One region of the Anaerobacillus sp. ABA4_114 genome, then DNA from elsewhere that is predicted to be linked to it. Evidence: predicted binding sites of a transcription regulator. Region 1 holds the regulator's gene; each other region holds the start of a gene.
The links. Region 1 encodes LexA, which represses DNA repair genes until DNA is damaged. Its sites were predicted from a motif close to CGAACATATGTTCG; they were not measured.
Positions count from the first base shown of each region.

Region 2: ACXAEY_RS08120 (Y-family DNA polymerase) is a predicted target of LexA. The motif match lies at 1,158-1,171, and genes of this name have one in related genera.
Region 3: ruvA (Holliday junction branch migration protein RuvA) is a predicted target of LexA. The motif match lies at 980-993, and genes of this name have one in related genera.

Region 1 is NZ_JBSWUM010000001.1:2,193,715-2,195,989, forward strand. Features, by position in the region: gene ACXAEY_RS11115 (YneB family resolvase-like protein) at 1-306, opposite strand, end outside; gene yneA (cell division suppressor protein YneA) at 303-629, opposite strand; gene lexA (transcriptional repressor LexA) at 783-1,403, shown strand; gene ACXAEY_RS11130 (sporulation protein) at 1,508-2,266, shown strand.
Region 2 is NZ_JBSWUM010000001.1:1,624,426-1,626,700, forward strand. Features, by position in the region: gene ACXAEY_RS08115 (M4 family metallopeptidase) at 1-901, opposite strand, end outside; gene ACXAEY_RS08120 (Y-family DNA polymerase) at 1,286-2,275, shown strand, end outside.
Region 3 is NZ_JBSWUM010000001.1:1,361,254-1,363,528, reverse strand. Features, by position in the region: gene ruvB (Holliday junction branch migration DNA helicase RuvB) at 1-342, opposite strand, end outside; gene ruvA (Holliday junction branch migration protein RuvA) at 355-957, opposite strand; gene ACXAEY_RS06675 (BofC C-terminal domain-containing protein) at 1,548-2,090, opposite strand; gene ACXAEY_RS06670 (YebC/PmpR family DNA-binding transcriptional regulator) at 2,183-2,275, opposite strand, start outside.

The sequences.
Region 1 (2,275 bases):
TACTGTATAAATCGTTCCGCCATACTTATGGATTGCATGAAGCAGGGCGATCTTAGCATTTCCTCTTCCTAATCTTGTTTCATCTTGAATAAGAAGAACGTCTGCTGAGCCTTCTTTCAACAAATCTAAAACTTCTAAGATGCCATTTCGATCAATGTCATATCCACTGTGCTTTTCCTCGATCACTTTATGTACTGTAAAACCAGATTGAGCTGCAAATCTTTGCAGCTCTTCTTTTTGCCTGGCAAGTGATGATTCCTGTGTTTCTTTCTTTGTACTTACCCGACAGTATATGATTGCATTCATTCCTTTTCCTTTACCCCCAGCGCTGTTGCATTTGCCTCAACAGGAATGATAAGTGTATCTCCTGCTACTATTCGATCTGCATCTATTTTGTTCGCTTCTTCCACCCAGCTGATAAAATTACGGTCAGACAGCTCATGTGCATCACGATATTCTTCTGCGATTTCAAGAACAGTATCTCCCCGCTCTAATTCAATTTCAGTATAACGATCATACCCTTCAGCAGCTGCTGCTCTCAATGATACAAACACGAATATTAATACGGCCACAAAAGATATAATGACAAGAAAATCAATTCCAGACAAGCCTCTAGCTTGTTTTCTCATCCCAATCACCCCGAATACGAATATTTGTTCTGGTTTCAGTATAAACAGAACCTCTGTTCGTGTCAACTGAATTTTCGAACTTATGTTTGTATGCGAACAAAAATTCTGGTATACTACTAACAAATAGATAGATTGGAACGAGGTGCCAGAGATATGAAACTATCAAACCGTCAGCAGGATATTCTGGACTTTATTAAAGTCGAAGTGAAACAAAAGGGTTATCCACCCTCCGTTAGAGAAATTGGTGAAGCTGTAGGACTCGCTTCAAGCTCAACTGTCCACGGACACCTTGCAAGACTTGAGAAGAAAGGTTACATCCGACGCGACCCAACGAAACCAAGAGCAATCGAAGTACTCGGACTAGATGAAACGATCGATATTCCTCGTCCAGAAACGGTGAACATTCCGGTCATTGGTAAAGTAACTGCCGGCCAACCGATAACGGCGATCGAAAATGTTGAAGAGTATTTTCCTCTACCAGAACACTTTGTACAAGATGACGAGCACACGTTCATGCTAATCATCGAAGGTGACAGTATGATCGAAGCTGGCATTTATAACGGTGACATGGTAATTGTGAAACAACAGCCTACTGCGAACAACGGAGATATTGTTGTCGCGATGACGGAAGATAGCGAAGCTACGGTTAAGCGATTCTTTAAAGAAAGCAACTACTTCCGCCTACAACCAGAGAATTCATCGATGGAGCCGATCATCCTTGATTCAGTTTCCATTCTAGGTAAAGTCATCGGTGTATTTCGTTCAATCCACTAGAAGCGCAAATTGCGCTTCTTATTTTTTTATTCTAAAAACATGAATCCTTTTTTTATCTCTTATCGTATAATCAGGAAACAGCTAATTATGAAAGGTGGAAAATCATGTTTAAGAAGTTTCTAGCAAGTGTCGGAGTAGGTGCTGCAAAGGTTGATACGCAGTTAGAGAAGGATTATTTCGTTCCGGGGGAAACCGTTAATGGTAAAGTTGTCATCAAGGGTGGTGAAATCGAGCAATCGATCGATGCGATTCATATCTTCCTTATGACAGAAGCTATCCGTGAAGTAGATGATAAAAAAGTAAGAGAAAAAGTGGCGCTAAAGAAATATAAGGTTGCTGATCAGGAGAAGATCTCAGAAGGTGAAACGAAAGAAATCCCGTTTTCCATTCAACTTCCATACGACACGCCAGCTTCACTCGGAAGGCTTCCAGTATGGTTTGAGACAGGGCTAGACATCCCGATGGCGCTTGATCCAAAAGATAGAGACCTTATTCAAGTTTCTCCACATCCACATGTAAAAAAAGTAATCGAAGCATTAGAAAGCTACCTGGGCTTCCATGTGAAAAAGGTGGAAATGGAGCAGTCTCGCTACGGCTATGTTCAAGAGTTCGAATTCACGCCTAGCGGGGAATATCGCGCTTACTTAGATGAACTCGAAGCGATCTTCTTTTTACACGATAACCATTTAGATGTCATGCTTGAAGTCGATCGCCGCGCTCGCGGACTCGGAGGATTGTTTGCAGAAGCTTTGGAAATGGACGAAAGCATTGCAAAAGTGACGTTAACAAACCAAGAGCTGAACGATTCATCTGACGTTATCGCAAGAAAATTACAGCTAAAAATTGATCAATATAAAAAGTAATGTTATAGA
Region 2 (2,275 bases), 570 kb from region 1:
CAGCGGCATCATAGCTCGCATGGTACTGATTATCTGAATCTGACCAAAGGGACCCAGGTAGTTTTGTTCGATTCGATGCATCATAGGTAAAGACGCCTCCACCTCTCGTCGTATCTTTTAAGTAATAGGTTGATGAAGAGAGGAGTGTGTTGAATGACTTCGTATCACCAAGGACTCCAGTGCCTGTCCCGGTTGTTGTCGTGCCAGTGATATCACCACCGCCGCCCGGTTTGCCGACACCTTGTTTTTTGGCTTCGTGAATCGCGTTGAAGCTTGTTAGCACTTCTCCTGTCACAGCATCGATAAGATAATTCCAATTTCCTGGCTCAGGGGATAGGAAGTTAAGTGTTACATGATAGGCGTAACTAGCAGTATGCCCCTGTGGATATACGACAAGGTCTGACTCTGGTTTTTGTTCGTAATCAGGCGTGAAACCAAGAGCTTCCTCCGCTTTTTTAATTGCATCCTGCTTTTTAAATTTAGCTGCTTTCTTTAGTTCTTTCTTTGATTCTAGATCTGAAATGACTTGCCCTGAGACAGCTGTTAATACGCCATCTTTATTTACGTGAACCGTTTGGGTAGAGCCGTAAACTGGCGTCCCCTCATGTAACTGTTGGAGGCGAAATACGGTAAACCCGAGATCATCTTTCTCACGCGATAAAATTTCAAAGGATTGCTCGGCGGTCTTTCCGCTGAAATTGTAGTAATCTTTGTTTTCGTTTAAGTAATCGAACAACACCTCGTTTGGATTTTTTGCGGAGGCCTTTGTTAACTGGCCTGATACAAACGATGGTGTTTCTTTTTTGTTATGTACGTTAGTTGCTAACGATGAGGGTGGTGCAAGCATGCTTCCTACAAGCCCTGCAGATAATCCTAATGCTAAAAGTTTTTTCTTTCTCATTTGAATCCTCCTTTTATCAGATGAGAAAACCATAGCATATAAAACTAAATATTCAAATAAATTAGATAATTTTGATAATATTACCTACTTTAAGTTAATTGGTTGTGAATCTATAGACCTAGGCAATATAGCTTTTAGGACTAATGTATCAGTCCTTGATGTTAGGCAGGGATGATGCGAATCGGGAGAAATCGCTAATTCTCTTGGGTTGGTCACCTCTACATCTTTTGGTTGGAAGAAAGTACTTATTGATATACGAACGTATATTCGGGTAAAATACGGGTATAGATATACAGAACTAGTGTTCTTATTTTCGATTATTTGAAAGGAGTGGTGAAGGTGGATTATTCAACGTTAAAAAAGAAAACCATTTTGTGTGTTGATATGAAAAGTTTTTATGCGAGCTGTTCTGCGGTCGAGATGGGGCTCGATCCCTTAACGTGTCATCTTGCTGTCGTGGGAGATACGGAGCGTCAGGGTAGTGTTGTTTTAGCGGCCTCGCCTGCACTAAAAGAAGATTTTAATATCCGAACAGGAAACAGGCTTTTTGAAATTCCTGATGATCCCCGTATTCATATCGTGAATGCAAGAATGTCATCCTATTTGAAGCAATCGATGGAGATCACAAGGTTATTTCATCGGTATGTTCCAAAAGAGTGTATCCATACGTACAGCGTGGATGAATCTTTTCTTCAAATCGACGGGACTGAGCGTCTTTGGGGAGGACGCTTTGAGACGGCTAATAAAATCAGGAAAGAAATCAGTGAAACGTTCGGTTTACCATGTGCGATCGGTATAGGTCCTAATATGCTGATGGCGAAGCTTTGTCTGGATTTAGAGGCCAAGAAGTATGGCGTTGCTGAATGGACGTATGAGGATATTCCTGAGAAGCTCTGGTCCATTTCGCCTCTAAGTAAGATGTGGGGGATCGGTCCGCGTCTCGAGCGCACTTTAAATCGGATGGGAATTATGAATGTTGAGCAGCTCGCAAAATACCCGCTACATCTTCTTGAACAAAAATTCGGAGTGATGGGTAATCAGCTCTATCACCATGCATGGGGAGTAGACCTTTCCGACATTGGAGCTCCGATTATGCAGGGACAGATTAGCTTTGGTAAAAGTCAGATTCTACTGCGGGATTATCACGAACAAAAAGAAATCAAACACGTTATTTTGGAAATGAGTGAAGAAGTAGCGAGGCGTGCGAGGAGAGCCGGGAAAGCGGGGCGTACGATCAGCCTCGGGATCGGCTATAGTAAAGACGAAGGAGGCGGTGGTTTTCACAGGTCGAAAAGCATCGATAGCCCCACTTCCATCACACTTGAAATCTATAACGTGTGCTTGCAGCTTTTTCAGGAATTTTATAGAGGGCAA
Region 3 (2,275 bases), 830 kb from region 1:
ATGAATCTCATCGATAAAAAGAACGTCTCCAGGTTCAAGTGCCGTTAAAATGGCAGCAAGATCTCCTGGTCGCTCAATCGCTGGACCAGACGTCGTCCGGAGATTCACTTCCATTTCAGTTGCTATGATTGCAGAAAGAGTCGTCTTCCCAAGTCCTGGTGGACCATATAACAATACGTGATCTAGTGGCTCCTCGCGCATTTTCGCCGCTTCAATAAACACCTCTAGATTACGCTTCACCTTCTCCTGACCTATGTACTGACTTAATCGCTGCGGACGGAGGCTATATTCTACGGATGAGTCATCACCGACCTGCTCACCTGATAGAATGCGTTCTTCCACTATGACCCCTCCTTAACGATTCAGCATAAGCTGAAGCGCTTTTTTAATATATTGATCTGTCGAAAGCACTTCTTCCTGAAGCCCAGGCTTTATTTTCTTAATTTCTCGTTCAGCATAGCCAAGTGCCTTCAAAGCTTCGATGGCTTCTTCAAGTTCATGCGTACCATCTTCTTCTGTCTCTTCCACAGCGAAAAGACCTTCCTGCGGCTCACCGAATCCTTTTAATTTTCCTTTCAGATCAAGTATGATCTGACGAGCTGTTTTCTTCCCGACACCTGGAAACTTCGTCAAGAACTTCTCATCCTCTAACTCGATCGCACTAACTACTTTATCAGGCTCACCTGTAGCTAAAATCGCAAGCGCTCCCTTAGGACCGATACCTGAAACATTCAAAAGCTTCTCAAACAAAAGACGCTCTTCTCTCGTCGGAAAACCATAAAGCGCAATCAGATCCTCCCTCACATAATGATGCGTGAAAATCTGAATAGACTGCCCCCTATACCTCTGAAACGTAAAAGGATTTCCACAATAAACTTTATACCCAATCGAATTCGATTCGATAACAATATACTCAGTATCTATATATTCAACATTACCTTTAATATACTCAATCAAAAAACTCTCTCCCCATCGCATACGAACATGCATTTCTATATCTTTTTATTTTATCATATTATAAGAAAAGCGGAAGAGGGCGATTAGGCTCGACAAGCGCTGGAGCCTTATCAAATGAACACGCCCTTTGTGTTCAATTGATAAGGTGAAGCGATCGAGAGCCTGCCCTCTGCAGCTGGATCACAAGAAAAGCGGAAGAGGCCGTTTAAATACGCAGGGAGTTGGAGGAATGTAGAATGAGACGCTTTTTGTCTCAATCTACATTTCGAAACTACCGGAGTATTTGGCCTCTGCAGCTGGATCATACGAAAAGCGGAAGAGGGCGATTAGGTCCGAAAAGGGCTGGAGCCCTTCAAAATGACCACGTTCTTTGTGTTCAGGTTGAAGGGTGAAGCGATCGAGGACCTGCCCTCTGCAGCTGGATCACATGAAAAGCGGAAGAGGGCGTTTAGGCATGAAAAGTGTAGGTGAGCGTTTAGAAACGGAGATATTGGAACTCTTGAAATAGAACACTTGCGTTCTGTTGAAAGAGAGAATTATCGGAGTTTCTGCGAGTCTCACATTTCACTCTAAAAATCAAACAACCCATCCTAACGGACAGGTTGTGATTTCTTTATTTTATAAAACGTATGGAGCATGTCTTCAAAGTTATACCAGGACTCTATCGGAATACCTTCAGCAAGCTCCTTAAGTCTGGAGCTTTCTACTTTACCAACGTCGATTTGAAAGAACGTTTGTATGACTTTCTGTTCATCTGGCTTTCCTTCAAAAATCGTGAGAACGCCATCATCTGTAAGTCCGAAATGACCATTCTCCTTCATAGCCGGGGAAATATCTTCAATTTTGCGTTCAAAGACCATTTTACCGTGATCTTGGTTAACAAGCTGCCATCCCGCATACTCACTCCAGAAATCTTCCATAGACCAGACGGTTTTTTGAATGGATTGCTCCGTGGAAACTCCATCTGCATAGTTAGTTCTTAGGATTACTTCAATAACCATAGGTCCATTCATATGATAATGCTTTTCATCAAATTCACGCTCACTCTGGGCATTTTCAACCGCCAGTACATGTGCTGGCAAAGAACCCATAATCAGAATAAGCACTACTAAAAAGCCGAATAGGTTTTTCACAATTTTTAGCACCTTTCTTTTAGATTCTGTTAGCGTGCCCAGCAGTGAAGATAATATGTACAAAAAAAAGAACTACATCACCATGTAGCTCTTCAAAACTTCTCATATACCTCGTCACTTATCTCAGCATTATGATATACCTCTTGAACATCGTCATTATCCTCGAGCATGTCGATCAGTTTTAA